Regions from separate parts of the Klebsiella sp. PK18 genome, predicted to be linked through region 1. Evidence: predicted binding sites of a transcription regulator. Region 1 holds the regulator's gene; each other region holds the start of a gene.
The links. Region 1 encodes PurR, which represses purine synthesis genes. Its sites were predicted from a motif close to CANGCAAACGTTTGCNTG; they were not measured.
Positions count from the first base shown of each region.

Region 2: a site for PurR is predicted at 3,350-3,367, ahead of AC3EMD_RS25675 (NCS2 family permease). Genes of this name have one in related genera too.
Region 3: a site for PurR is predicted at 2,447-2,464, ahead of pyrD (quinone-dependent dihydroorotate dehydrogenase). Genes of this name have one in related genera too.
Region 4: a site for PurR is predicted at 2,754-2,771, ahead of gcvT (glycine cleavage system aminomethyltransferase GcvT). Genes of this name have one in related genera too.

Region 1 covers NZ_CM173493.1:2,346,651-2,354,267, reverse strand. The annotation lists gene sodB (superoxide dismutase [Fe]) at 1-375, shown strand, start outside; gene AC3EMD_RS11445 (MFS transporter) at 438-1,604, opposite strand; gene cydH (cytochrome bd-I oxidase subunit CydH) at 1,772-1,864, opposite strand; gene purR (HTH-type transcriptional repressor PurR) at 2,157-3,182, shown strand; gene punR (DNA-binding transcriptional activator PunR) at 3,201-4,112, opposite strand; gene punC (purine nucleoside transporter PunC) at 4,225-5,406, shown strand; gene cfa (cyclopropane fatty acyl phospholipid synthase) at 5,700-6,848, shown strand; gene AC3EMD_RS11415 (riboflavin synthase) at 6,884-7,519, opposite strand.
Region 2 covers NZ_CM173493.1:5,236,247-5,243,863, forward strand. The annotation lists gene AC3EMD_RS25670 (Na+/H+ antiporter) at 94-1,740, opposite strand; gene AC3EMD_RS25675 (NCS2 family permease) at 1,888-3,237, opposite strand; gene AC3EMD_RS25680 (glutathione S-transferase family protein) at 3,628-4,296, opposite strand; gene soxR (redox-sensitive transcriptional activator SoxR) at 4,556-5,014, opposite strand; gene soxS (superoxide response transcriptional regulator SoxS) at 5,099-5,428, shown strand; gene AC3EMD_RS25695 (EAL domain-containing protein) at 5,413-7,017, opposite strand; gene AC3EMD_RS25700 (YjcB family protein) at 7,526-7,617, shown strand, end outside.
Region 3 covers NZ_CM173493.1:3,602,488-3,610,104, reverse strand. The annotation lists gene ssuD (FMNH2-dependent alkanesulfonate monooxygenase) at 1-783, opposite strand, end outside; gene AC3EMD_RS17725 (sulfonate ABC transporter substrate-binding protein) at 780-1,742, opposite strand; gene ssuE (NADPH-dependent FMN reductase) at 1,735-2,310, opposite strand; gene pyrD (quinone-dependent dihydroorotate dehydrogenase) at 2,559-3,569, shown strand; gene zapC (cell division protein ZapC) at 3,739-4,281, shown strand; gene AC3EMD_RS17705 (YcbX family protein) at 4,278-5,387, opposite strand; gene rlmKL (bifunctional 23S rRNA (guanine(2069)-N(7))-methyltransferase RlmK/23S rRNA (guanine(2445)-N(2))-methyltransferase RlmL) at 5,487-7,592, shown strand; gene AC3EMD_RS17695 (ABC transporter ATP-binding protein) at 7,605-7,617, shown strand, end outside.
Region 4 covers NZ_CM173493.1:794,576-802,192, forward strand. The annotation lists gene pepP (Xaa-Pro aminopeptidase) at 1-51, shown strand, start outside; gene ubiH (2-octaprenyl-6-methoxyphenyl hydroxylase) at 48-1,226, shown strand; gene ubiI (FAD-dependent 2-octaprenylphenol hydroxylase) at 1,237-2,439, shown strand; gene gcvT (glycine cleavage system aminomethyltransferase GcvT) at 2,862-3,956, shown strand; gene gcvH (glycine cleavage system protein GcvH) at 3,981-4,370, shown strand; gene gcvP (aminomethyl-transferring glycine dehydrogenase) at 4,577-7,450, shown strand; gene AC3EMD_RS03990 (SDR family oxidoreductase) at 7,511-7,617, shown strand, end outside.

The DNA.
Region 1 (7,617 bases):
CAGGTCTGGAACCACACCTTCTACTGGAACTGCCTGGCGCCGAACGCCGGCGGCGAACCGGAAGGCGAGTTAGCGGCCGCGATTGCCAAATCCTTCGGCAGCTTTGCGGATTTTAAAGCCAAATTTACCGATGCCGCAGCGAAAAACTTCGGCGCGGGCTGGACCTGGCTGGTCAAAAATGCCGACGGCAGCCTGGCTATCGTCTCCACCAGCAACGCCGGTACCCCGCTGACCACCGACGCGAAGCCGCTGCTGACCGTTGACGTCTGGGAACACGCCTACTACATCGACTACCGCAATGCCCGTCCAAGCTACCTGGACCATTTCTGGGCGCTGGTTAACTGGAAGTTTGTTGCGGCCAACCTGGCGGCATAAACGACAAACCGCAGCAGGGTCTCCCCGGCTGCGGTTTTTTTTAGCCCTTCCCTACACTCGCGTTACTGGCTGGCAAAGGCCTCTTCCGGCTGCGCTCGTCCGCTGAACCAGACCAGCAGCAGCGCCAGACCGGCGATAATCGCCCCCATCACCGGCACAAACGCATAGCCCAGTCCGCCAGAGATCACCGCCCCACCGGCGGCGGCGCCCAGCGCGTTGCCGAGGTTGAACGCGCCGATATTCACCGAAGAAGAGAGCCCCGGCGCTTCATGCGCCACGCGCATGACCCGCATCTGCAGCGGCGGAACCACCGCAAAGGTGGCTGCGCCCCAGACAATCATGCTGATGGCCGCTCCGGCCTGGGATTGCGCCAGCAGCGGGATCGCCAACATGATCGCCATCAGCAGCAGCAGAAAGCCTTTCAGCGTGCCAGAGACCGACCGGTCGGCGAATTTGCCGCCCAGATAGTTGCCCAGCGAAAAACCAACGCCAATCAGCACCAGCATCGCGGTAATAAACAGCGATGAAGCGTGGGTCAGCGTATTGAGCACTGGCGAGATATAGGTATACAGCGTAAACATTGCCCCGGCACCGAGCACGGTAGTCAGCAAGGCGGAGAGTACCTGCGGGCGTAGCAGGACTGAAAGCTCTTTTTTGACATCCGGGCGCTCACCGGCGCTGCCCTTCGGCAGAGAGAACCACAGACTGACCATCGCCAGCAGGCCTAACCCTGCGGTGGCCAGGAAGGACATCCGCCAGCCGATGGTTTCGCCAAGCCAGGTCGCCGCCGGCACACCGCCGATGTTGGCGATGGTGAGCCCCATAAACATCGTGGCTACCGCGCTGGCCTGCTTATGCTTTGGCACGACGCTGGCTGCGACCACTGATCCCAGGCCAAAGAAAGCACCGTGGTTAAGGCTGGTAATAATGCGCGACAGCAGCAAGGTGGTGTAATCCGGCGCAATGGATGACAACAGGTTGCCGACGGTGAAGATCCCCATCAGAAAAATCAGCGCATTGCGCCGCGCGCGATGTGACAACAGCAGGGTCATCAACGGCGCGCCGACCATGACGCCGATGGCATACGCACTGATCAGCATTCCCGCTACCGGTATCGAGACGTCCACACCTTTCGCAATCACCGGCAGCAATCCCATTGGGGAGAACTCGGTGGTACCGATGCCAAAGGCGCCGATCGCCAGCGCAAGTAAAGGAAAGTTGATTTTCATTCAATGACTCCATCAGACCGTCAGAGAGGACGGCGTAACATCAGAAGCCAAAAGCATGACATCAATCACAAAAAAACAAAAGTGAACGAAATGACAAAAGATTTTTGCAGAATTGATAATAATGGCGGGATACGGGGAGGAGGCCGCGCTCCTCCCTCACTGGAACATTAGTGCAGTATGGCGGTCAGGCTGAAAGCAACGATCACGCCGAGGGCAATAACCGTGGTGATCAGCGAAAACTTTAAATTGGTATCCATCATTTTTCCCTCTTGTTATCCCCACACCAAAAGTGAGCTTGCTCATTTTTGCACAAAAAATCGCAAAAATCTTCCGGGATTTAGGGCGATGCACATTTTTGCTCTTCCACTTTGCCCCAAGATCGGACAAAATCCCACGCTAATTTAAAAGCGTATCGGCCATTGACCCCTTCCTGTCGTTCTGTGTCGTTTTCCCGACGTGATGCAATGTTGAAAATTGTATTCAGGGTGTGTGTAGGCAAACGTTTACGTATCGATGATCAGGCGATCAGGTCAAGGCATGGAGTGAGATGTAATGGCAACTATTAAAGATGTAGCGAAGCGCGCAAACGTTTCCACTACAACTGTATCACATGTAATTAACAAAACCCGTTTCGTTGCCGAAGAGACGCGCAATGCGGTGTGGGCGGCGATCAAAGAGCTGCACTACTCGCCGAGCGCCGTGGCCCGCAGCCTGAAAGTCAATCATACAAAATCGATTGGTCTGCTGGCGACCAGTAGCGAAGCCGCCTATTTTGCTGAAATTATTGAGTCTGTTGAAAAGAGCTGCTTCCAGAAGGGCTACACCCTGATCCTCGGCAACGCATGGAACGATCCGGAAAAACAGCGCGCCTATTTGTCGATGATGGCGCAGAAGCGTGTCGACGGTCTGCTGGTGATGTGTTCCGAATATCCGGATTCGGTATTGAGCATGCTGGAAGAGTATCGCCATATCCCGATGGTGGTGATGGACTGGGGCGAAGCAAAAGCCGACTTCACCGATGCGGTGATCGATAACGCCTTCCAGGGCGGCTATATCGCCGGACGCTACCTGATTGAACGTGGCCATCGTGAAATCGGCGTGATCCCGGGTCCGCTGGAGCGCAACACCGGCGCAGGCCGCCTGGCCGGCTTTATGCAGGCGATGAAAGAGGCGCATATCAGCGTGCCGGAAAACTGGATTGTGCAGGGCGACTTCGAGCCGGAGTCCGGCTACCGCGCTATGCAGCAGATCTTAAGCCAGCAGCACCGTCCGACGGCGGTGTTCTGCGGCGGCGATATCATGGCGATGGGCGCTATCTGCGCGGCGGATGAAATGGGGCTGCGGGTGCCGCAGGACATTTCGCTGATCGGTTATGATAATGTGCGTAACGCCCGCTATTTCAGCCCGGCGTTAACCACCATTCATCAGCCGAAAGATTCCCTGGGCGAAGCCGCATTTAACATGCTGTTGGATCGTATCGTTAATAAGCGCGAAGAGTCACAGTCTATCGAAGTGCATCCTCGTCTGGTCGAACGCCGCTCCGTGGCGGATGGCCCGTTTGTCGATTATCGCCGCTAAGACGTTTGCGGGCGCATATTATTCCGGCGCCCGCAGCCATTCCCGATTCAGCGTGTCGCTGTCCCCCAGATAGTCGAGCATCCAGTTCAGCGCCGGTGAGGCATCACTCTGCTGCCAGGTCAGACAGCAGGCGGCATCCGGGAACGGATTCTCCAGCGCCAGCGCGGTCCACACGCCGCGATCTACCCATGGTCGGGCGAAATGGCTCGGCACCATGCCGACGCAGAGGCCCGCCGACAGACAGGTGGCCGACGATTCCCAGTCGGGGACCACCACCCTCTTCTGGTTATCCAGCAGCCAGGTTGTTCGTTTGGGCAGTGAACGTGACGTATCCTCCCGCACCAGCGACGGCCAGTTACGCAGGACATCATCGCTCAGGGGTCCCTCCATCTTCGCCAGCGGGTGATCGCTCGCCACCACGCAGTCCCAGCTCAGCATCCCCATATCGCGAAACGCATAGCGGCCCCCGACCGGAATAGATCGCGTTGCGCCAATCGCCAGTTCTACACGGCCGTCGGCCAGCGCATCCCATACGCCGTTGAACACTTCCTGGAAAACGATGAGCTCGACGTCGGGAAAATGGCGATAGAAATCGACGATCATCTGGCGCATCCGCGCCGGTTTCACAATATCATCCACCGCGATCGACAGCTGCCCGCGCCAGCCGTTGGCGATTTGCTGGCACTGCTGGCGGGTGATCTGCATTTTTTTGATAACAGAGCGCCCTTCCTGTAAGAACCAGACCCCTGCGGGCGTCAGCTCCACATCACGATGGCGGCGCTCAAACAAGGGAACGGCCAGCCACTCTTCAAGCTGACGCACGGTATAGCTGATGGCGGAGGGCACCCGGTGCAGCTCCTGCGCGGCCGCGCTGAAGCTGCCGTTGCGGGCTACGGCATCAACCACTTCCAGAGAGTATTCAGACCACATTTTCTGCCTGCAAAATTTTTGAATGCATGTGACAAATATTAGCGTTTCACAAGCCACAATGCACTCCCTACACTCTGCGGCATCGTACCTGTACTCCAAAAATGAGAACGTTATGTCACAACCTGGGAAAGGATTTTTAGTCTGGCTGGCCGGCCTGAGCGTGCTGGGCTTTCTGGCCACCGATATGTACCTGCCGGCGTTTGCCGCCATGCAGCAGGATCTCAATACCTCCGCTGCCTCCATCAGCGCCAGCCTGAGCCTGTTCCTCGCCGGCTTCGCGCTGGGGCAGCTGTTCTGGGGGCCGCTGTCGGACCGCTATGGGCGCAAACCGGTGCTGTTGAGCGGCCTGGCAATTTTCGCGGCCGGCTGTCTGGGGATGCTGTGGGTGCACAACGCTACCCTGATGCTGGCGCTGCGCTTTTTGCAGGCGATTGGCGTCTGTGCCGCGGCCGTTACCTGGCAGGCGATGGTCACCGATTACTATCCTGCCCAGCGCACGAACCGCATCTTCGCCACCATTATGCCGCTGGTAGGACTGTCGCCAGCGCTGGCCCCGCTGCTGGGTAGCTGGCTACTGGTGCACTTCGAGTGGCAAGCCATCTTCGCCACCCTGTTTGCCATTACTCTGCTGCTGATGCTGCCTGCCCTGCGCCTGAAGGCAGCCGCAAAGTCGGTAGCAGTGACACAGCAGAAGATCACCTTTCTCGCGCTGCTGCGCTCCCGGGAATACAGCGGCAACGTCCTGATCTACGCCGCCTGCTCCGCCAGCTTCTTCGCCTGGCTTACCGGTTCACCTTTTATCCTGCACGAAATGGGCTATGGCCCAACCGCTATCGGCCTGAGCTATATCCCACAGACCATCGCCTTTCTGGTGGGCGGCTATGGTTGTCGCGCACTGCTACAAAAATGGTCAGGACAACAGATGCTGCCGTGGCTGCTGGTGGTCTTCGCCGTCAGCGTTGCCGCCACCTGGCTGGTCGGCCTGCAAACGCATGCCTCGCTGGTGGCGTTAATGATCCCGTTCTGCATGATGGCGGTGGTCAACGGCGGGATCTATCCCATTGTGGTCGCCCAGGCGCTGAAGCCCTTCCCTCAGGCAACGGGCCGCGCGGCGGCGCTGCAGAATACGCTGCAGCTGGGATTGTGCTTCCTGACCAGTTTGCTGGTATCGGCGCTGATCGCCACGCCGCTGCTGACCACCACCAGTGTGATGCTGGTCTCGATTGGCTTAGCCGGAATCGGCTATCGCCTGCAGCAAACGCCGGAGCTGACCCCCCACTCTTCCCACGCGTAACGCCCATCGCCGTTGCCCGGACCAGTCGTTAGCATGCTAAGAAAATTTTATTGAAAGCCAGTACTTAGCGTCCTATACTGGATCCGGGTTCACATAAATAGAAAATAGTTAAATATTAACGGATGCAGGATGCCTCCGTTTCACCATGGAAGGCCTTTCGGCAAGGGTTATCTCCCTTCCTCTGTTCTACGTCGGATAGCGACTTCACGGATTATCCGTGAGATTTCTCACAAAGCCAAAAAAGCGTCTACGCTGTTTTAAGGTTCTGATCACTTGGGCGTGATGGAGAAGCTATGAGTTCATCGTGTATAGAAGAAGTAAGTGTACCAAATGATGACTGGTACCGGATTGCAGCTGAATTATTGGGCCGTGCGGGAATAGAAATCAATGGCTCCGCGCCGTCAGACCTGCGAATTAAAAACCCTCTTTTCTTTAAACGTGTCCTGCAGGAGGGGTCGCTGGGGTTAGGCGAAAGCTATATGGACGGCTGGTGGGACTGCGAGCGTCTGGATATATTCTTCCACAAAGTGCTTCGCGCCGGACTGGAAAAACAGCTCCCTCACCATTTCAAAGATACACTCCGCATCGCAGGCGCTCGCCTGTTCAATCTGCAAAGTAAAAAACGCGCCTGGATTGTTGGCAAAGAGCATTACGATCTCGGCAACGATCTCTTCAGCCGAATGCTTGACCCCTACATGCAGTATTCCTGCGGATACTGGAAAGAGGCGCAAACCCTCGAAGCGGCGCAGCAGGCTAAACTGGACCTCATCTGTCGTAAGCTGGAGCTTGAGCCGGGGATGCGGGTACTGGATATCGGCTGTGGATGGGGCGGGCTCGCCGAGTATATGGCGCGAAATTACCAGGTCAGCGTTGTCGGCGTGACCATCTCCGCCGAGCAGCAAAAGATGGCCCAGGCGCGCTGCGCTGATCTTGACGTGGAGATTCGGCTCCAGGACTATCGCGATCTGCACGACAGCTTTGACCGTATCGTCTCCGTCGGTATGTTCGAGCACGTGGGACCGAAAAATTACGCCACCTACTTTGAGGTCGCGGATCGTAATTTGAAACCCAACGGCCGTTTCTTACTGCACACCATCGGTTCCAAAGTCACCGACCATAACGTCGACCCGTGGATCGATAAATATATCTTCCCCAACGGCTGTCTGCCGTCGGTTCGGCAGATCGCCGATGCCAGCGAGAAGCACTTTGTGATGGAAGACTGGCATAACTTCGGCGCCGATTATGACACCACCCTGATGGCCTGGTATGAGCGTTTTCTCGCCAGCTGGCCGGAAATTGCCGATAACTATTCTGAACGTTTCAAACGGATGTTCAGCTATTATCTGAACGCCTGCGCCGGCGCCTTCCGCGCCCGTGACATTCAGCTCTGGCAGGTAGTGTTCTCGCGCGGCATTGAACATGGGCTACGCATCGCCCGCTAACAAAATCTCCCCCGCTCACCGGCGGGGGATTTTTTTCAGGCTTCATTCACCTTAGACGCAACGTCTTTCGCGGCCAGCACGCGTTCAACCGTATCGACAACCGCCTGAGTTTGCGGGTCAATCTCAATATTGACGCGGTCACCCAGCTTTTTCGCGCCCAGCGTGGTCCGCTGCAGCGTTTCCGGGATAAGATGCACGCAGAAGCGGGTTGCCGTCACCTCGCCCACCGTCAGGCTAATGCCATCAATACCGATGAAACCTTTATAAAGGATATATTTCATCAGCGTCGGATCCTGCACTTTAAACCAGATCTGACGGTTATTTTCGGAAGTGAGGATCTTCACGATTTCCGCGGTGGTCATAATATGGCCGGACATCAGATGCCCGCCGATTTCATCACTGAATTTCGCCGCCCGCTCGACGTTCACTTCATCCCCGATCTGAATATCGCCGAGGTTGGTAATCCGCAGCGTCTCTTTCATCAGATCGAAGCTGATGTGCGCGCCGTTTATTTCGGTCACCGTCAGGCAACAGCCGTTATTGGCTACCGAGGCGCCGGTTTCCAGCCCCTCCAGCATATGCGCCGGTAGCTCCACCACATGGGTGCGAAAATTGGGTTTATCATCAATGGAGACCACTTTCGCGGTTCCCTGAACAATACCAGTAAACATGTTAGGCTCCTGTTGAAAATCATGACGGTATCATTACCGTTTTCGCTATCGGGAACAATAACAGGAGGGCAAAGCGGTTGCCAGCGCGCTTCGTGCCT
Region 2 (7,617 bases), 2.7 Mb from region 1:
TTTCCCCCGGTCGCGCTAACGCTTACCGGGGCGACACATTGGCTGCAGTCTCGCCAGTAGCCCGAATAAGCGTCGCGCTATCCGGATTACAGGTTATTGATCTTCGATTAACAGCGCTTCCAGCAGGTCGAGATCGTGCAGCAGCTTCTGCAGCGTCTCGTTACTGATCTGCCGGGTGGCGCGCAGATGATACAGCTCTCCGCGTTCAGAGCGCAGCGCCGCCAGGCGGAAGCGGCGCTCCAGGCTCTCTTCGAGCATAGAGGTCTCCACGTCGTTACGACCATCGACGCGCCGGCGCAGGTTACCGATCACCCGCGAACTGACTTCGGTCAGCAGCTGGTTATCGATATTCTCTTTGGTATCCGCCGCCAGCCGCTCTTCCATCTTCTGGATCGCCACAATCGCCACGTCTGCCGTCGCTGCGCGCGCCAGTCGTTCCTCTTTCCGCTGCTGCACGTTGTCACTGGATTCAATGTGGCGCAGCAGGATCGGCAGCGCTATCACCCCGACGAACAGCGAGAACAGGATCACCCCGGCGGCGAGGAAAATCAGCTCATAGCGCGCCGGGAAAACATTCCCGTCCGGCAGCAGCAGCGGAATCGAGAGCACACCGGCGAGGGTAATCGCCCCGCGCACCCCGGCCACAGAGGAGATCAGCAGCTCGCGGGTGGTCCAGGAGCCAAACTCCATCGGTTTCTTCTTCAGGAAGCGCTGACTAAGCTTACGCATCGACCACAGCCAGCCAAAACGCACCAGCATCAGCGCGGCATAGATCAGGATGATGTCGGTAAACAGCATCCAGGTCTCGACGTTGGGGTCAGCTTCCGCCGCCACCAGCGAGCTGGAGAGGATATCCGGCAGCTGCAGGCCCAACAGCAGGAAGACCATGCCGTTGAAGACAAACTCCAGCATCGCCCAGGTGCTGTTGGCGCGCAGGCGCATGGCCAACGGCGCGGTACGCATCACGCCGGAACGGGTGATGGTCATCCCCGCCGCCACCGCCGCCAGGATGCCGGAGACACCGATATGTTCGGCAATCAGATAGGAGGCAAACGGCAGCAGGAACAGCAGGACAATCTGCGTGGCGGGTTCATCCCCACCCCAGCGGCTGAGGAAGCGCATCGAGCGGCCATACGACCAGCTCACCACAAACCCGGCCAGCACGCCGCCGATCGCCACCTTCAGAAACTCTACGGTCGCGCCGCCAACGGTGAAGACCATAGTGCCCATCGCCACCGCGACGGCAAACTTGAGCGAAACCAGACCAGAGGCGTCGTTCATTAACGCCTCCCCCTGCAGAATGCCCATGATTTTTTTCGGTATCCGCCCTTCCCCGACGATGCCGGAGAGCGCCACGGCATCGGTCGGCGAGAGTACGGCCGCCAGCGCGAACGCCGGGATCAGCGGAATGCCAGGCACAATCCAGTAGATCAGAAAGCCGATGCCGACCACCGTCACGACGACCAGCGCCAGCGCCAGACCAAGGATCTCCCGCCCGTGTTCAATAAACTCACGGGTCGGCGTTTTCCAGCCGTCGGCGAACAGCAGCGGCGGGATAAACAGGACCAGAAACAGTTCTGGATCAAATTCAACGTGCAAACCGAAGGTCGGCCATGCCAGAAGCGCGCCAATGGCGATTTGCATCAGTGGGAGTGGAACCTGAAAGGGCAGTACACGCGTCACTACCCCGGACAGTGAGACCACAAGGGTCATGATGAGGATGGTAAAGAATATTTCCATGTGTTCCCTGTTTGCTGCGTTTTCTTTTATACCTGTGAGGCGTCGTGCCTGTGAATCATACGCTACCCAGATTAACGCAAATGGAAACAGGATGTGGCTTAAAAATAAAACGGGCGGCCTGAGCCGCCCGTGAGGAGCACGAAGGGTTTAAATCGCCCAACCGCCGGCGTAAAACGCCACCAGCGCCACGGCGATAATTACCGTACCGAGGTTCAGCTTGCGCCACTCGCCGGAGACCAGACGGCCAATCACCAGGGTAGCGAAACCGATCATGATGCCGGTCACGATGTTACAGGTCAGCACGATAAACACCGCGGTGATCAGGCCAGCCATCGCGTCAACGAAGTCGTTGAAATCGATTTTTGCCACGTTGCTCAGCATCAGCAGGCCGACGTACATCAGCGCCGGCGCGGTCGCGTAGGCCGGTACCAGATAAGAGAGCGGGGAGAGGAACAGGATCAGCAGGAACAGGACACCGACCGTCACCGCGGTCAGACCGGTTTTACCGCCGGCCGCGGTACCCGCCGCCGATTCGATATACACCGCCGCTGGCGCCGCGCCAACTAAACCTGAGAAGACGCTGCTCAGGGAGTCGGTGGTCAACGCTTTACCGCCGTTGATGATCTGTCCATCTTTGTCCAGCAGGTTTGCCTGGCCGGCCACCGCGCGGATAGTACCGGTGGCGTCAAAGACCGCCGTCATCACCAGCGCCAGCACGCTGGGCAGCACGACCGGGTTCAGCGCGCCGATGATGTCGAGGCTGCCGATCAGCGAGTTGCCTTTATCATCGCTCAGGGATGGCATGGCGAAAATACCGGAGAAATGGACGTTCGGATCGAAAATCAGGCCCACAATCGACACGCCAATAATGGTCAGCAGAATGCCGCCCGGCACCTTCATTTTTTCCAGACCAATGATCACCGCGAGGCCAATCAGCGACATCACCACTGGGAAACTGGCAAATTTGCCCAGCGCCACCGGCAGACCGTCCAGCGGATTTTTGATCACCAGACCAACGCCGTTAGCGGCGATCAGCAGCAGGAACAGGCCAATCCCGATCCCGGTACCATGCGCCACGCCCTGCGGCAGGTTGCGCAAGATCCAGCTGCGGATGCCGGTCGCGGAAATCACCGTAAACAGGACACCCATCAGGAATACCGCGCCGAGGGCCACCGGAATACTGATCTGCTGCCCCAGCACCAGGCTGAAGGCGGTGAAGGCGGTCAACGAAATGGCGCAGCCGATAGCCATCGGCAGATTTGCCCATAACCCCATCACCAGCGAGCCAACGCCCGCCACCAGACAGGTCGAGACAAACACCGCGGCCGGCGGGAAGCCCGCTTTACCGAGCATGCCCGGCACCACGATGACGGAGTAAACCATCGCCAGAAAGGTAGTAAGACCTGCAACAATCTCCTGACGCACGGTGCTACCGCGCGCCGAAATTTTAAACCAGGCGTCTAATGAACCGCCGGTACGCGCTGAAGGCGTAGACATAGAAAACTTCCCCTGAAAATTTTTATTGTTCGTTGATATGCGTGGTGGACCCTCCACTGCCAGTTAAACGCGATCTCCTTGTACCGAATCGCAGCGCCAGGGGGGCTGCAAAAAAGCAAACGTTTAACTCCGCGCATACACTACGGTGTGTCAACCTTTTCTCCTCCCCCTGGATAGCAGAAAAAAGAGGGAGCAAAACAGAAAGGCAAACGATTATCCGGCCTTTAGATAACCCTTTTCAACCGATGTTTATCGTATTTCGCTAAATTTCGCTTATGACGAGCAGAAAATAACCAGACGATGCGCAAACGTTATCGTCTATGCGCAATCCGCTAACAAATTTTTAGTGAGTTGCTTTCATTTGTCGGCGTCATCGGATCCGCTGATACCTCAGGCGCCGGGTAAGGAAAAGGGGCCGCCGCGCTCGATGGCCCGCTGCCAGGCCGGACGCTGCTCCACCCGCTGTCGCCAGGCCTCGATATGGACAAGGTCATGCACGCCACCGCGCGCCAACAGCGCCATCACCGGGAAGCTCATCTGGATATCGGCCATACTCAGTCGCTCGCCGGCAAACCATGGCCGAGTGGCAAGATGGTCGTCAATAAACCGCGCATGGGTGGCCAGCTGGGGATCCAGCCACGCTTTCTGAATGCCCTTGCCCAGCAGGGCGCCCAGCGAGCGGACGCCAAAGGGCACAGGGGGTTTACCCAGGCTGGCGAACACCAGCTTCATTAACAGCAGCGGCATCAGCGAGCCTTCGGCATAGTGCAGCCAGAAGCGGTACTGCAGTTTGTCCTCTATCGCCTGCGGCTTCAGCAGCCCGCCGCTGTCCCAGGTCTCCTGCAAATACTCGAGAATGGCCCCGGACTCCGCCAGCACATAGCCGTTGTCTTCCAGCACCGGCGATTTCCCCAACGGATGGACTTTCTTCAGCGCCGCCGGCGCCAGCATCGACTTTTCCCGCTGATAGCGGACTATCTGATAAGGCAGCTGCAGCTCTTCCAGTGCCCACAGTACGCGTTGCGATCGTGATTGATTAAGATGGTGTACCGTCAGCATGGGCCTCTCCCGTGGTTTGTTCAAATTAACTATAGGAACAGGCGCTCATTGCCGGGAAAATTTCGGCAAAATAGTAAGGAAAAAATGGCAGCAGCTGCCATAGTTAAAGTGTCGACGCAAACCGGAACCTCCATCAACAGATTGCGCAATACTGAGGGACGTCGATGTCGGGGGAAACCCTCTCGTGAACCAGCGAGATAATGCGAAAGACAAAGACCGGAAAACAACTAAAGCGCCCAGTTGTGGCGCTTTAGTTTTATTATTCCTCTTCCAGCAGCCGGGCGCCGGTCCCCTCTTCCCCCAGCTTATCGCCCGGGTTGCGCAGCGGGCAGTCGCGCCGTGATAAACAGCCGCAGCCGATACAGCCGTCGAGCTGGTCGCGCAACGCCGTCAGGGTATGAATACGCCGGTCCAGCTCCTCACGCCACTGCGATGACAGCATCTTCCACTCTTTTGCGCTGAGGTTGTGCCCTTCCGGCAGTACGCCAAACGCGTCGCCGATGGTCGCCAGCGGGATGCCGATGCGTTGCGCAATTTTGATAATCGCCACCGCGCGCAGGACATCGCGCCGGTAGCGCCGCTGGTTGCCGGCATTCCGCTGGCTATGGATCAGGCCTTTACTCTCATAAAAATGGAGAGCCGAGACCGCCACGCCGGTTCGTTTTGCCACTTCCCCGGGCGTCAGCAGCATTTTGATGCGGGGTGATTTCTTTTCCATAAAGCGCTTTACCTCAAGTTAACTTGAGGAATTATACTCGCCCGCAGACAAAACGACGAATCGAGAATTGAGAGAGGCCGCTTTATGTCCCATCAGGATATTATTCAAACACTGATTGAATGGATTGATGAACATATCGATCAACCACTTAACATTGATATAGTCGCCAGAAAGTCAGGATACTCGAAATGGTATCTGCAGCGGATGTTCCGTACCGTAATGCATCAGACGCTGGGTGATTATATTCGTCAGCGCCGCCTGCTGCTGGCGGCGGAAGCGTTGCGAACCACTCAGCGACCTATCTTTGATATCGCGATGGATCTGGGCTACGTCTCGCAGCAAACCTTCTCCCGGGTGTTCCGTCGCGAGTTCGACCGCACTCCCAGCGACTACCGCCATCAGATCTCCGCGTGACGCGGCGGCTGAGGCCTGCTTATGGGCGTGGGAGCATTCGCTAACCACTGCATAAACTCCCGCGCCGGCATGGCTTTCGCAAACAGCCAGCCCTGACAAAATTGCACGCCGCGCTTGTAGAGCCAGCTTACCTGCTCCGGGGTCTCCACCCCTTCCGCGATAGTTTTTAAACGCAGCCCGCGCGCCATCTCGATGATGTGCTCAGCGATCAGATGGCTGGTGTTGTTGGTGGTCAGCGTATCAACGAAGGTTTTATCGATTTTGAGGATATCGACATTCAGCGCGTGCAGATTATGCAGATTCGAGTAGCCGGTACCAAAATCATCGATCGCAATCTCATAGCCTGCTTCGCGGAACGCCTGGATCACCGGCGTCGTTTTCGCCACGTCGATAAACCCGCGCTCGGTCACTTCGATTTTGATCTGTCCGATGCAGACCGCATAGCTGTGCGCTTTCTCACTGATCTGGGAAATCAGCCGCGCCGAGTGGAAATCGGACGCAGAGAGATTGATCGCCACATACAGCTGCGGATGGCTGGCAAGAAACTCACCCATTTCATAAAACAACTCGTCCACCACGTAGTCCGTGATCTGGGCAATCATGCCTTCATTTTCCGCCAGCGGGATAAACTCCGCCGGGTTCATCACCGGGCCATCAAACCCCGGCCATCGCAGTAGCGCCTCCGCCCCGACGCAGCGGTTATTTTTAATATCGATAATCGGCTGGTAGTGCAGCCGCAGCTGGCGGCAGCTCAGAGCCCGCTGTAGCATATTGCGCGGCGAGTGATACTGGCGGCGGGTTCGTGTCCACACCAGCACCAGTAAAATACTGCAAATGATCCCCAGCGGCAGCGTCAGGCTCGCCTGGTCACAGAAGTTGTGATAGTAGCTGGCCCGGGAGGTGGACATGATGACCGCGATCGGCCGGATAGCGGAGCGAGCTATCGTATACACCCGACCATTCTGATTAAAAAAAGCATCGCCTTCGCGAATTAACGCCTGGAGTTCGGCGGGCTCAACATTATTACTCAGCGAGAAAAAGAGGTTGGTTTTAGTATCGAAAACGCCATAGGCTAAATCGCGGTCGCTGGCAATTACCGAGCTGAACGAGTAGGGGTTGACCACCACCACATAGGGCCCCTTCTGCATATAATTCATGGCAAAGCCCGGGTAAAACGGCGTATCCCGATAGTAGTAAATCGCCACATCCGGCTTTTTGGTGTAATTCGCCGCGGGCATCCGCCAGCCGGTCTCGGGATGAGCGGACGTTGAACAGATAAAGCGCTGACCGTTGGCGTAGATCAGATCTTCTACATACAGCAGACCGCGAACAATATGCAGTAAATAACGCTGGTGCTCCGCTGAGCATAGCTCACCACGATACTGGCTGGCTTTGAACCGCGCCTGATCCGCTTCCCGGATGACCATTTCTGTTTTTTGCAGCGCCAGCTGCGAAAATGAGTGCAATTGATCAATGGTTTCGGCTTTGGCCCGCAGCTGGGCAAACCACAATGCCAACATCACCGGCAATAAAATAACCAGCCCCATTCCGACAAGTCTGAGCGCCTTATGCGGCGCACTGTCAGCCATTTACGCTTTCATCCATGCGATATGCCTTAATTAAGGTAGCCCGAACACGTTAGCAATCGCGACTGCGATAGACATCAGCAGATATCTGTCAGCCCTTCAGGGCGTCAGCTTTTCAGCTGGTGGTGTTGAATAATACTTATTTATCAGGTATTCGAAAGATATTCTCGTCAGATTAAGAATAGACGCGCATCTGACTCGGTTTCTCCGTGTAATAAACAGGAACTGGTAATAAAACCCGCAGAATAATAATCATTAGCAAGAGAATGAAAATAAGATAATCGGGTTTTGCTTACCTATATCCACACAAAATCAAAGCTTATTAAGCGCAGCGAAAGCTCATTTTTTGGCTGGCGAATAAAGCACCAAGTGTGATATAGTTCACACAAGTTGATGAAACAGAAATGACGTTTCATCACTCTCTAGTTTGCCAGTCGAGACCAGAGCGCTATGCCATCGTCAGTCGCGCCAGGTCATCCATGGCTCCCCGACTTTCTTTGAGGATAGGTTAATGGCTTCCATTACTACCAGTGTCGTTTTGTTGCGCTGGCCCCTGGTGAGCGCGGTACTGATGTTTCTCGCCAGCTCGTTGAATATCCAGTT
Region 3 (7,617 bases), 1.3 Mb from region 1:
GGCCGCCTGGGCGCGGGCGATCGTTTCATCATCAAGGTGGGAGATAAGGCTGTCCGCCGCCTGCCAGGCTTCCTCGTTGGTTTCCCGCACGATCACGTGCAGACGGATGCCAAAACGCACCCGGCGCCCATGCCGGGCCGCTTTCTCCCGGACCTGAGCAATCTTCTCTGCCACCTGCTTCGGCGGTTCACCCCAGGTGAGATAGAGATCGACCTGCTCGGCGGCCAGATCCTGCGCGACGTCAGACGATCCGCCGAAATAGAGCGGTGGACGGGGCTGCTGGAGCGGCGGGAACAGCAGCTTAGCGTCGCGAACGCGCTGATGCTTGCCGTTAAAGGTGACGGTTTCTCCCTCCATCAGCTTGCGCCAGATGTGGGTAAATTCAGCTGAGGCCTCATAGCGCTCGGTGTGGTCGAGGAAGACGCCGTCGCCGGCCAGCTCGGCGGGATCGCTGCCGGTGACCAGATTGAACAGCGCCCGGCCGTTTGACAGTCGGTCCAGGGTCGCCGCCTGGCGGGCGGCTACCGTCGGCGACACCACGCTAGGCCTGAGGGCGACAAGAAATTTCAGCCGCTGCGTCACCGGGATCATCGAGGCCGCAACCAGCCAGGCATCTTCACATGAGCGTCCGGTCGGGATCAGCACGCCGGTGAACCCCAGCCGATCCGCCGTCTGCGCGATTTGCTGCAGATAGCCGTAATCGACCGGACGGGCGCCCTCTTCGGTGCCCAGATAACGACCATCACCATGGGTCGGTAAAAACCAGAACATATTCAGACTCATGATTTCGCTCCTTGTGCGGCGGCGGGCTGCCAGATACGGGCCCGGATATCAACTTTTTTCGGCACCAGCTTGTTCTCATAGAACAGGTCGGCCGTCTGCTGCTGGCGAGCGGCGGTTTCGGCACTCACCGGGGTTACTGAGGTGGGGGGACGATGGTCCAGATAGCTGGCGATCACCGCTTCCGGTAATCCCATCGTTTTCGCCAGCAGCGTAATGCTTTGCGCGCGCTGGCTATGGGTCAGGGCATCGGCCTGAGTAAAGGTATCGAGTACGCCTTCAATGAAAGCGCCATTGCGTTCAGCGTAGGGGCGGGAAGCAAGATAGAACGATCCCGTCTGTTTCAGATCGGTTCCGTCAGTGAGTACCCGGGCGCCGCCCTGCAGCAGCGCGGCGGAGTAGTACGGATCCCAGATGGCCCAGGCGTCGACATTACCCTGCTGGAAGGCGGCGCGCGCATCGGCGGGGGCAAGGTAAACCGGCTGAATATCGCTAAATTTCAGGCCCGCCAGCTGCAGGGCGCGCAGCAGCAGATTGTGGGAGCTGGAACCTTTCTGGAAAGCGACCTTTTTCCCTTTTAATTCGGCAACGTTGTGAATAGGACTGCCTTGCGCCACCAGGATGACTTCCGCTTTCGGCTTGGGCGGCTCCGAACCGATATAGACCAGATCGGCGCCCGCCGCCTGAGCAAAGATAGGCGGAATGTCGCCAGTACTGCCGATGTCAATGCTGCCGACGTTCAGCGCCTCCAGCATCTGCGGACCGGCCGGGAATTCAATCCACGAGATATGGGTGCCCGGATAGCGCTGCTCCAGCAGCTGATGGCTCTTCGCCAGCACCATGCTGACGCTGCCTTTCTGATAACCAATGCGCAGGGCATCGGGCGCCGCCGGGGCGGCGTGGCCCAGCGCGGAGAACAACAGCAGTCCGCCGAGGGTCAGCGCGCGGAGAGGATTAAACATGTTCCACCCCACGCAGAGACGTTAACGACGGGGCGCGGCTGCTGGGACGATGCAGCGCCTGCCAGAAGGTCTCCAGGGACTCATCCAGGCGCCGCTGCAGGTTAGGGGTGAACTGCGGCTTATGCTGGTAATCCGTGACCTGGCTGTCATCGGCGAAGACGCCATGGAGGATCTCCTGGGCCTTCAGGGCATTCAGGACGGGTTTCAGAGCGTAGTCCACCGCCAGCATGTGGGCGATGGTGCCGCCAGTGGCCAGCGGTAGCACGATTTTGCCCTCCAGCGCGCGCTCAGGAAGCAGATCGAGCAGGGTTTTCAGGGCGCCGGAAAACGAGGCTTTATACACCGGCGTGGCGATAATCAGACCGTCGGCCCCGGCCAGTTGCTCATTGAGCGTTTGTAGCGCCGGGTTGTCAAAGCGAGCGTACAGGAGGTCTTCCGGGGCAAAGTTCTGCAGATGCCAGTGGCAGACTTCGATATCGGCGGCGGTGAGCGTCTCTCTGGCATATTCCAGCAGGGCGCTGGAACGGGAAGGGTAACGCGGGCTGCCCGCAAGCGTAATGACGCGCATCTCTCTCTCCTTATAACTAAATGTTTGCATTTATCTATAATTGATAACATTTGCAGTGAGTGTGACAGAGCACCATTATTTCCCTAAATGATTTATCCACCGTTAGATAGCCGAAAAGCGCATAACGGCGCGGGGAGAGGTAATCGTTTGCGCTGATGGGTGATTTTTTGTCGCAGGTCAATTCCCTTTCAGCTGCGGATCGCACATAATACGCCCCCGGTTTGCACACCGGGAATCCAGGAGAGTTCATGTACTACCCCTTCGTTCGTAAAGCCCTTTTTCAGCTCGATCCTGAGCGCGCTCATGAAGTTACCTTTCAACAATTACGCCGTGTCACCGGGACGCCGCTGGAAATGCTGGTTCGCCAGAAGGTACCGGCCAGGCCCGTTACCTGCATGGGGCTGACCTTTAAAAATCCGCTGGGTCTGGCGGCCGGGCTGGATAAAAATGGGGAATGCATTGACGCGCTGGGCGCGATGGGTTTTGGTTCGATTGAGATCGGCACCGTCACCCCGCGTCCGCAGCCGGGCAACGATAAACCGAGGATCTTCCGTCTGGTGGATGCCGAGGGGTTGATCAACCGCATGGGCTTTAATAACCATGGCGTTGATAACCTGGTTGAGAACGTGAAAAAGGCGCATTTTGACGGCGTGCTGGGCATCAATATCGGCAAAAATAAAGATACGCCGGTGGAGCACGGTAAAGATGATTACCTGATTTGTATGGAAAAAGTCTATCCTTACGCCGGGTATATCGCCATTAATATCTCCTCACCGAATACCCCGGGGCTGCGTACGCTGCAATACGGTGAAGCGCTCGATGATTTACTCTCCGGTATTAAAAATAAGCAGCTTGAGCTGCAGCAAAAGCATCAGAAATATGTTCCGGTCGCCGTGAAGATCGCGCCGGATCTTTTACCAGAGGAATTGATCCAGGTTGCCGATAGCCTCGTGCGTCATAATATTGATGGGGTAATTGCAACCAATACCACCCTCGATCGTTCTCTGGTTCAGGGAATGAAACATTGTGATGAGACCGGTGGGCTTAGCGGTCGTCCATTACAATTAAAGAGCACTGAAATTATCCGTATGCTCTCCGCTGAGCTGAATGGTCGTTTGCCTATCATCGGCGTGGGCGGTATTGATTCGGTGATTGCTGCGCGAGAAAAGATAGCCGCCGGAGCATCGTTGGTGCAGATCTATTCCGGATTTATTTTTAAAGGTCCGCCGCTGATTAAAGAAATTGTTACCCACATCTAATCTTTTCCTCCGCTGAAACCCACCCAGGGCTTTATTTCCGGCCCTGGTTGTTTTATATTCCCTCACTGTTGCTTATTTAAACATTTTAGACTTTTCTTAATTTTAGAAAATATTCTGCGGCAAGTCGCAACAACTTTGCAGAGGCGTATGAAAGGGGACAGGGGGAAAAATGCGCATTAAACCTGACGATAACTGGCGTTGGTATTACGATGAAGAGCATGACCGCATGATGCTCGATTTGGCCAATGGCATGTTATTTCGCTCGCGCTTCGCCCGGCGAATGCTGACCCCGGATGCCTTTGCGCCGTCGGGATTCTGCGTCGATGACGCCGCGCTCTATTTCTCCTTTGAAGAAAAATGTCGCGATCTCGAACTGTCGAAAGAACAGCGAGCGGAATTAGTCCTCAATGCGTTAACCGCGATCCGTTTTCTCAAACCGCAGATGCCGAAAAGCTGGCACTTTATCGCTCATCCCCACCAGTGGCAGCCGAGCGGCGGCGACGCCGCCTGCGTCTGGCTGAGCGATACCGGGGAGCAGGTGAATTTGCTGGTGGTGGAGCCGGGAGATAACGCCGCGCTTTGTCTGCTGGCCCAGCCGGGTCTCACCCTTGCCGGGCGCGTGATGCAGTTAGGCGACGTTATTAAAATCATGAACGACAGGCTGCAGCCGGCGCAGAGCGCGGTCAGCTACAGCCTGGGACAGGCGGTTTAAGGCGCCAGGCGCAGCGCCGTTTTCGGTACGCAGCTGCAGGCGAGAATGGTGCCGTCCCCGGCGACCGCATTTTTCTTTAACGCGCTGACTTCGCCCTCTTCCAGCCGAATGCGGCAGCTGCCGCAGATCCCTGCCCGACACGAATAGGGTACGCGAATGCCCTGTTGCTCCAGTTGCTCCAGCAGCACCTGCTGGTTATTCCCGCTAAACTGTTGACCCTGCCATTCGATGGCAACCGTAGCTTGCTGCTGCGCTTCCGGGGCCGGAGTATCGTCGCTCTCGCCGGCGCCGTAGGCTTTCGCCGGGCCGCGGGCGAGGATTTCGACTTCATCACCCACCCGGATCACCCCGCTGTTGCGGGCAATCAGGTTCTGGCCAAAATCGACATCGCTATTGTCCAGCGCAGTACGAAAACGCTTTAAGGTTTCCAGCGGCTCCCCGGTGGGATGCTTCTGCCCGCGCTCTGGACTGACGGTGGTAAAAATGCAGCGGCTGCATGGCTTAGCGACGTCAAACACCACTTCGCCGACGCGGATCACTTTCCAGCTATCTTCATCCCAGGCGGCCGCGCCGGTGACCACGAGGTTAGGACGAAACTGTTCTATGCTTACGCTGGCCGGGCAGCGTTGCTGCAGATCGCGCAGCGAGGCCTCGTTAGCCAGCAGGTACGGGTAGCCGTCGGCGAAGGAGAGCGGTACCGCATCGTGGCGCTTCACCCGGCGGGTTAACTGCGGCCCCAGCCAGCGCAGCTGGACATCGCGCTTGAAAAAGCCGCTGAGCCACTGGTTAACGGCGGCGGGTGCGATAAGGGCGGTGAAATGGTTGCCCCAGACTTCGGTGGGCTCGGCCTGCAGGGCGAAATCGCTAAAACGCACCACGGCGCTGCTGCCGTCCGGCGCGGTCAGGTGAAGGCCATCATGCAGCGGCGCCGGAATAAATTTTACCATTTGCGGAAACTGGCGGGCGGTAATAAAGGTCCCGTCGGTTTCGGTGACCATAAACAGGCGATCGAAGGCCAGGCCGCTGATATCAGCAAAGGCGTGGGTCAGGCCCATGCCGCGCATGGATTTAACGGGATGAATAAAAAGTCGCGAGAGCGTTACCATACGCTGCCTCCGGGTTCCAAAAATAAGCCTATAACTTTATGACATAGGGCACATATTGGCTATAATGCGCACCAATTTTCTTTAAGTAAAAGTGACGATATGAATTCTCTGTTTGCCAGTACGGCTCGTGGGCTGGAAGAGCTGTTAAAAACTGAACTGGAAGGACTTGGCGCGACGGACTGCCAGGTCGTCCAGGGCGGGGTCCATTTTCAGGGGGATACGCGCCTGCTGTATCAAAGCCTGATGTGGAGCCGGCTGGCTTCGCGCATCATGCTGCCGCTGGGCGAGTGTCGCGTATACAGCGATCTGGATCTGTACCTCGGCGTACAGGCCATTCCGTGGACGGAGATGTTTAACCCTGGCGCCACCTTCGCGGTACATTTTAGCGGCCTCAATGACGAGATCCGCAACAGCCAGTATGGCGCATTAAAAGTCAAAGACGCCATCGTCGACAGCTTCACGCGTAAAAACCTGCCGCGCCCGAATGTCGATCGTGAGTCGCCCGATCTGCGGATCAACGTCTGGCTGAACAAAGAGACGGCGCATATCTCCCTGGATCTGAGCGGGGAAGGGTTGCATCTGCGCGGCTACCGCGATGGTACCGGTATGGCGCCGATCAAAGAAAACCTCGCGGCGGCGATCGTCATGCGCTCTGGTTGGGTACCGGGTACGCCGCTGCTCGATCCGATGTGCGGCTCCGGTACCCTGCTGATTGAAGCGGCGATGCTGGCGACCGATCGTGCGCCGGGTCTGCACCGCGGCCACTGGGGCTTTGGCGGTTGGGCGCAGCACGATGACGCTATCTGGAAAGAGGTGAAGGCGGAAGCGCAAACCCGCGCCCGCCAGGGGCTGGCGGCCTATGGGTCGCGCTTCTATGGCTCTGACGTCGACGAGCGCGTCATTGAGCGCGCGCGCCGCAACGCCCGCCGGGCCGGCATCGGCGAGCTGATCGATTTTGCAGTCAAAGACGTCGCCCAACTGAATAATCCGCTACCGAAAGGCCCGTACGGCACCGTGATCAGCAACCCGCCGTACGGCGAGCGTCTGGAAAGCGAGCCGGCGCTGATCGCTCTGCACAGCCTGCTGGGCCGGATCATGAAAAACCAGTTCGGCGGCTGGAACCTGTCGGTGTTCAGCGCCTCGCCGGAACTGCTGAGCTGCCTGCAGCTGCGTGCCGATAAACAGTTCAAAGCGAAGAACGGCCCGCTGGACTGCGTACAGAAAAACTATCACCTGGCGGAAAGCGAAGGCGGCAAGCCGGCGATGCTGGCGGAAGATTTTGCCAACCGTCTGCGTAAGAATCTGAAGAAATTTGAAAAGTGGGCCCGTCAGGAAGGCATTGAATGCTATCGCCTGTACGATGCCGATCTGCCGGAATATAACGTGGCGATCGATCGCTACGGTGACTGGGTGGTGGTCCAGGAGTATGCGCCGCCGAAAACCGTTGATGCGCACAAAGCGCGCCAGCGTCTGTTTGATATTATCGCGGCGACCATCGCCGTGCTGGAAATCGCCCCCAACAAGCTGGTGCTGAAGACCCGCGAGCGGCAAAAGGGTAAAAACCAGTATCAGAAGATGGCGGAGAAGGGCGACTTTATCGAGGTGCAGGAGTACAACGCGCGCCTGTGGGTTAACCTCACCGACTACCTCGATACCGGTCTGTTCCTCGACCACCGTATCGCCCGTCGTATGCTCGGCCAGATGAGCAAGGGTAAGGATTTCCTTAACCTGTTCTCCTATACCGGCAGCGCCAGCGTCCACGCCGGTCTGGGCGGCGCGCGCTCTACGACCACGGTGGATATGTCGCGTACCTATCTGGAGTGGGCGGAGCGCAACCTGCGTCTCAATGGCCTGACCGGTCGTGCGCATCGCCTGATGCAGGCTGACGTGCTGGGCTGGCTGCGGGAAAGCACCGAGCAGTTCGATCTGATCTTTATCGATCCGCCGACTTTCTCTAACTCCAAACGAATGGAAGATGCCTTTGACGTGCAGCGCGATCATATTCGCCTGATGACCGATCTGAAACGTCTGCTGCGTAAAGGCGGCACCATTATGTTCTCGAACAACAAACGCGGTTTCCGTATGGATCATGACGGGCTGGCGGCGCTTGGCCTGAAGGCGCAAGAGATTTCGCAAAAAACGCTGTCGCAGGATTTTGCCCGCAACCGTCAGATCCACAACTGCTGGCTGATTACTGCAGCCTGAAAGGAATAAAGAATGTCACTGATTA
Region 4 (7,617 bases), 1.6 Mb from region 1:
AAGAAGGCGGATGAGATCGAGGCGCTGATGGCGGCGGCGCGCCAGTCATGAGCGTGCTGATCGTCGGCGGCGGGATGACCGGGGCGACGCTCGCGCTGGCCATCTCCCGTTTGACCGGCGGCGCCCTGCCGGTCCATCTGATTGAGGCGCAGGATCCGCATTCGTCACGCCATCCCGGTTTTGACGATCGGGCAATTGCCCTGGCGGCCGGTACCTGCCAGCAGCTGGCGCGCATTGGTATCTGGCAGACCCTGGCTAAACGAGCGACGCCCATCCAGCGGGTCCATGTCAGCGACCGTGGTCACGCTGGTTTTGTGAACCTGGCGGCGGCCGATTACGGCTTGTCGGCGCTGGGGCAGGTGGTTGAACTCCACGATGTCGGCCAGCGGCTGTTTAGTCTGCTGCGCGAGGCGCCGGGCGTCACCCTGCACTGTCCGGCGAAAGTGGAAGCGGTCAGCCGCCGCGAGGAGAGCGTCAGCCTTACGCTTGAGGGCGGCGAAATCATCAACGGTAAGCTGCTGGTGGCGGCGGACGGTTCCCGTTCGTCGCTGGGCGCTCACTGCGGCATCAGCTGGCAGCAGCAGCCGTATGAGCAGATAGCGATCATTGCTAACGTTAGCACTGCGTTGCCGCACGAAGGCCGCGCCTTCGAGCGCTTTACCGAGCATGGTCCGCTGGCGATGCTGCCGATGTCGCAAGGGCGCTGTTCGCTGGTGTGGTGCCATCCGCAGTCGCGGCGCGACGAGGTACAGAGCTGGTCTGACGAACATTTTTGTCAGGCGTTACAGCAGGCATTCGGCTGGCGGCTAGGGCGTATTACCCATGCCGGTAAGCGCAGCGTCTATCCGTTAGCCTTAACCACCGCCACCCGTGCGGTGTCGCATCGCCTGGCGCTGGTCGGTAATGCGGCGCAGACGCTGCATCCGATCGCCGGGCAGGGCTTTAACCTCGGCCTGCGCGACGTGATGAGCCTGGCGGAGATGCTTGCCGATGCGCATGTGGCCCGCGACGATGTGGGCGATTATTCCCTGCTGTGCCGCTACCAGGCACGGCGGGCAGGTGATAAAGCCGCCACTATCGGTGTCACCGATGGGCTGGTGCATCTGTTTGCCAACCGTTGGGCGCCGCTGGTGGCGGGGCGCAACGTCGGTCTGATGGCCATGGACTTATTTACCCCGGCGCGCGATGCGCTGGCGCAGCGTACCCTCGGTTGGGTTCCCCGTTAAGGAGTAAAACGTGCAAAGTGTTGATGTTGCCATTGTTGGCGGTGGAATGGTGGGACTGGCGGTAGCCTGCGGTTTACAGGGCAGCGGCCTGCGCGTCGCGGTGCTGGAGAAAGCAGCGCCGCAGCCTCTGGCCGCCGATGCGCCGCCGGCGCTGCGCGTTTCGGCGATCAATGCCGCCAGCGAAAAGTTGCTGACTAAGCTGGATGTCTGGCGCGAGATCGTCGCCCAGCGCGCCAGCTGCTATCACGGTATGGAAGTGTGGGACAAAGACAGCTTCGGCCGCATTAGCTTCGATGACCAGAGTATGGGCTTTAGCCATCTGGGCCATATTATTGAAAATGCCGTGGTGCATCACGCATTGTGGCAGAAAGCGCAGCGCTGCGCTGACGTCACCCTGCTGGCGCCTGCGGAACTACAGCAGGTGGCGTGGGGTGAAAACGAAGCCTTTCTCAGCCTGCAGGACGGCAGCATGTTGACCGCGAGGTTGGTGGTGGGCGCTGATGGCGCGAATTCATGGCTGCGTAATAAGGCCGATATTCCGCTGACCTTCTGGGATTACCACCATCATGCGCTGGTGGCGACGATTCGCACCGCTGAGCCGCATCAGGCGGTGGCACGCCAGGCGTTCCATGGCGAGGGTATTCTGGCCTTCCTGCCGCTCAGCGATCCGCACCTGTGCTCGATCGTCTGGTCGCTGTCGCCATCGGAAGCGAAGCGGATGCAGGAGGCTGATGAAGCCACCTTCAACCAGGCGCTGAATATCGCCTTCGATAATTGCCTCGGCCTCTGCCGGCTGGCAAGCGAACGTGAAGTCTTCCCGCTGACCGGCCGCTATGCCCGTCAGTTCGCCGCCCATCGTCTGGCGCTGGTTGGCGATGCCGCGCATACCATCCACCCGCTGGCCGGGCAGGGGGTGAACCTTGGCTTTATGGACGCCGCCGAGCTTATCGACGAGTTGAGGCGCCTGCATGCGCAGGGGAAAGATATCGGCCAGCATTTGTACCTGCGCCGCTATGAGCGCAGCCGCAAACACAGCGCCGCGCTGATGCTGGCGGGTATGCAGGGATTCCGCGAAATGTTCTCCGGCAGCCATCCGGCGAAGAAATTCCTCCGCGACATGGGGCTCAAACTGGCCGATTCGCTGCCTGGCGTAAAACCGCAGCTGATTCGTCAGGCGATGGGCCTCAACGATCTCCCCGCCTGGTTACGTTAACCCCGTCACACTTCTTTTACCCGGCCTGCGCGCCGGGTTTTCTCCCTCATTTGAAATATTCTAATTTCACCTCTTTTTTCGCATTAGTTTTATTAATGCGCTCTTTTTTTTGTTAAAGAAATTAGGCCCGTAAAATCGCATAAAACACCATCATTGCCTTATCGATGAAAGCTTAATGTTAATTTTATGTGGCATAAATCGCTTTTTTCCAGTCAATAACTCTGTAGGCTTTTCGGCGGATTTTAGTCATAAGCTAATGTGATGCCCTGAATGAGCTTATGGTTTAGCGCCGGGTTCGGTGGTAAGTTCAGGCAAAAGAGAACGTTTGCGTCGGCGTCCGTCAGCGGTGCCGTCGCCGAATTTCGTGGCGCAAAATCGCCGACAATCTCGTGGCTGGTTCCGTTTTATTCGATGAGGAAAAGATGGCTCAACAGACTCCGTTGTATGAACAACACACGCTATGCGGCGCTCGCATGGTGGATTTCCATGGCTGGATGATGCCGCTGCATTACGGATCCCAGATTGATGAGCACCATGCGGTGCGCGGCGATGCAGGGATGTTCGATGTGTCGCATATGACCATCGTCGATTTCCACGGCAGCCGGATCCGCGAGTTCTTGCGCTATTTGCTGGCCAACGATGTGGCGAAGCTGACCACCCCAGGCAAAGCGCTCTACACGGGAATGCTTACCGCCTCCGCTGGCGTCATCGATGACCTGATTGTCTATTTCCTTTCTGAAGATTATTTCCGCCTCGTTGTTAACTCCGCCACCCGCGAAAAAGACCTCGCCTGGATCTCCGAGCAAGCTGAACCTTACGGCCTTGAAATTACCGTTCGCGACGATCTGTCGCTGATCGCGGTGCAGGGCCCCCAGGCGAAAGCGAAGGCGGCGACGCTGTTCACCGACGCTCAGCGTCAGGCCGTGGAAGGCATGAAGCCATTCTTTGGCGTGCAGTCCGGCGACCTGTTTATCGCCACCACCGGTTATACCGGCGAAGCGGGCTATGAAATTGCGATGCCGAACGAGCAGGCGGCGGATTTCTGGCGCGGTCTGCTGGACGCTGGCGTTAAGCCGTGTGGTCTCGGCGCGCGCGATACGCTGCGCCTGGAGGCCGGGATGAACCTGTATGGCCAGGAGATGGACGAAAGCGTCTCCCCGCTGGCGGCGAATATGGGCTGGACTATCGCCTGGGAGCCCGCCGATCGTAACTTTATCGGTCGCGAAGCGCTGGAGATGCAGCGCGAAAAAGGCACCGAGCAGCTGGTTGGCCTGGTGATGACCGAGAAAGGCGTCCTGCGCGGCGGCCTGCCGGTCCGTTTTACCGATAGCGACGGTAATCAAAAAGAAGGCATTATTACCAGCGGCACCTTCTCGCCGACCCTGGGCTACAGCATCGCGCTGGCTCGCGTACCGGCCGGGATTGGCGACACCGCGGTGGTGCAAATTCGTAACCGTGAAATGCCGGTAAAAGTGACTAAACCTGGTTTTGTACGCAATGGCAAAGCCATTGTGTGATTTCCCTTTTTTGGAGATGAATTGATGAGCAACGTACCAGCAGAACTGAAATACAGCAAAGAACACGAATGGCTGCGTAAAGAAGCGGACGGCACCTATACCGTCGGGATCACCGAGCATGCGCAGGAGCTGCTGGGCGACATGGTTTTCGTTGACCTGCCGGAAGTGGGCGCCACCGTTGAAGCGGGCGCTGATTGCGCCGTTGCTGAATCCGTGAAAGCGGCTTCTGATATCTACGCGCCGATTAGCGGTGAAATCGTTGCCGTCAACGAAGAGCTGAACGACTCGCCGGAACTGGTCAACAGCGACCCGTACAGCGACGGCTGGATCTTCAAAATTAAAGCCAGCGACGAAGCGCAGGTTGCCGCACTGCTGGATGCGACCGCTTATGAAGCTCTGTTAGAAGACGAATAAATACGCTTCATCCTTCACGCTGCAGGGGCGTTGGCTTCCTGGCTCCCCCCGGTCACTTACTTTTGTAAGCTCCCGGGGAGTCGCTGTGTCGCCGCCTTCCTGCAACGCGAATGATTTTGCGTATTCTGGCCCGGTAAGCATCAGCGCTTGCCGGGCAAACCAGTCAGACAATCACGATTCACCGCACGTTTCAGGAACCATCGCTCATGACTCAGACTTTAAGTCAGCTTGAAAACCGCGACGCCTTTATTGAACGTCACATTGGCTCGGACGCTCAGCAGCAGCAAGAGATGCTGAAGACCGTCGGCGCGGATTCGCTTAACGCCCTGATTGGCCAGATTGTGCCGCAGGATATCCAGCTGGCGACCCCACCGCAGGTGGGCGACGCGACTACCGAATTCGCCGCGCTGGCGGAGCTGAAGGCGATTGCCGGTCGCAACAAGCGCTTCAAGTCTTACATCGGCATGGGCTATACCGCCGTGCAGCTGCCGCCGGTCATTCAGCGCAACATGCTGGAAAACCCGGGCTGGTACACCGCCTATACCCCTTACCAGCCGGAAGTCTCCCAGGGCCGTCTGGAGTCGCTGCTCAACTTCCAACAGGTCACGCTGGATCTGACCGGGCTGGATATCGCTTCCGCTTCGCTGCTTGATGAAGCCACCGCCGCCGCCGAAGCGATGGCGATGGCCAAACGCGTCAGTAAACTGAAGAACGCCAACCGTTTCTTCGTTGCCGCCGACCTCCATCCGCAAACCCTGGACGTGGTGCGCACCCGCGCGGAAACTTTCGGCTTCGACGTGATCGTCGATGACGCCGACAAAGTGCTCGATCACCAGGATGTCTTTGGCGTGCTGCTGCAGCAGGTGGGCACCACCGGTGAAATCCACGATTACAGCAAACTGATCGCCGAGCTGAAAGCGCGCAAAGTGATTGTCAGCGTCGCCGCCGACTTTATGGCGCTGGTGCTGCTGACGGCGCCGGGCAAGCAGGGCGCGGATATTGTCTTCGGTTCCGCCCAACGTTTCGGCGTGCCGATGGGCTATGGCGGCCCGCACGCGGCCTTCTTCGCGGCGAAAGATGAATTCAAACGCTCCATGCCGGGCCGGATTATCGGCGTATCGAAAGATGCGGCGGGTAATACCGCGCTGCGCATGGCGATGCAGACTCGCGAGCAGCATATCCGCCGCGAGAAAGCGAACTCCAACATTTGTACCTCGCAGGTTCTGCTGGCCAACATCGCCAGCCTCTACGCGGTATTCCACGGCCCGGCGGGCCTGAAACGTATCGCTGGCCGCATTCATCGCCTGACCGATATTCTGGCCGACGGCCTGCAGAAGAAAGGGCTGAAGCTGCGTCATGCGCACTACTTCGATACCCTGTGCGTCGAAGTGGCGGATAAAGCTGCGGTGCTGGCGCGTGCCGAAGCGCTGCAGATTAACCTGCGTAGCGATATTCACGGCGCGGTTGGCATTACGCTCGATGAAGCGACCACCCGCGAAGATGTGCTGAACCTGTTCCGCGCCATCGTCGGCGACGATCACGGTCTGGATATCGATACCCTGGATAAAGACGTGGCGCTGGATAGCCGTTCGATCCCGGCGGCGATGCTGCGCGACGATGCGATCCTCACCCATCCGGTGTTTAACCGCTACCATAGCGAAACCGAGATGATGCGCTACATGCATGCGCTGGAGCGTAAAGATCTGGCGCTGAACCAGGCGATGATCCCGCTGGGCTCCTGCACCATGAAACTGAACGCCGCGGCGGAGATGATCCCGATCACCTGGCCGGAATTTGCCGAGCTGCACCCGTTCTGTCCGGTCGAGCAGGCGGAAGGTTATCATCAGATGATCGCCCAGCTTTCTGACTGGCTGGTGAAACTGACCGGCTATGACGCCGTCTGTATGCAGCCGAACTCCGGCGCGCAGGGCGAGTATGCTGGCCTGCTGGCGATTCGCCACTATCACGAAAGCCGCAACGAAGGCCATCGCGATATCTGCCTGATCCCAAGCTCCGCGCACGGCACCAACCCGGCTTCCGCGCAGATGGCGGGTATGCAGGTCGTGGTCGTTGCCTGCGACAAAAACGGCAACATCGATCTTGCCGACCTGCGTGAAAAAGCAGAGCAGGCAGGGGCGAATCTCTCCTGCATCATGGTCACCTATCCGTCAACCCACGGCGTGTATGAAGAGACCATCCGTGAAGTGTGCGAGATCGTGCACCAGTTCGGCGGCCAGGTTTATCTCGATGGCGCCAACATGAACGCCCAGGTCGGGATCACTTCTCCGGGCTTTATCGGCGCCGACGTTTCGCACCTCAACCTGCATAAAACCTTCTGCATTCCGCACGGCGGCGGCGGTCCGGGTATGGGCCCTATCGGTGTGAAAGCGCACCTGGCGCCGTTTGTACCGGGCCACAGCGTGGTACAGATTGAAGGTATGCTGACCCGTCAGGGCGCGGTTTCCGCCGCGCCGTTCGGCAGCGCTTCCATTCTGCCGATCAGCTGGATGTATATCCGCATGATGGGCGCGGAAGGCCTGAAGCAGGCGAGCCAGAACGCGATCCTTAACGCCAACTATATCGCTACCCGGCTGAAAGAGGCTTACCCGGTGCTCTATACCGGCCGCGATGGTCGCGTGGCGCACGAATGTATTCTCGATATTCGTCCGCTGAAAGAAGAGACCGGCATTAGCGAGCTGGATATTGCTAAACGCCTGATCGACTTTGGTTTCCATGCGCCGACCATGTCCTTCCCGGTTGCCGGGACGCTGATGGTTGAGCCGACAGAATCGGAAAGCAAGGTAGAGCTGGACCGCTTTATTGACGCCATGCTGGCGATCCGCGCGGAAATCGACCGCGTCAAAGCCGGTGAATGGCCGCTGGAAGACAACCCGCTGGTGAACGCGCCGCACACCCAGGGTGAGCTGGTCAGCGAGTGGAACCATCCGTACAGCCGCGAGCTGGCGGTATTCCCGGCTGGGTTGCACAACAAGTACTGGCCGACGGTGAAACGCCTGGATGACGTCTACGGCGATCGTAACCTGTTCTGCTCCTGCGTCCCGATGAGCGAATACCAGTAAGTGATGAATTAGCTAAACTTTTAAAGGCGCTGCGGCGCCTTTATTTTTTGGAGAGAAGGTATGGCGATAGCTCTGATTAGCGGTGCGAGCCGCGGCATAGGCCGGGCGACGGCGCTGCTGCTGGCGCAGGAAGGGTATACCGTCGCGGTCAATTACCATCACAACAT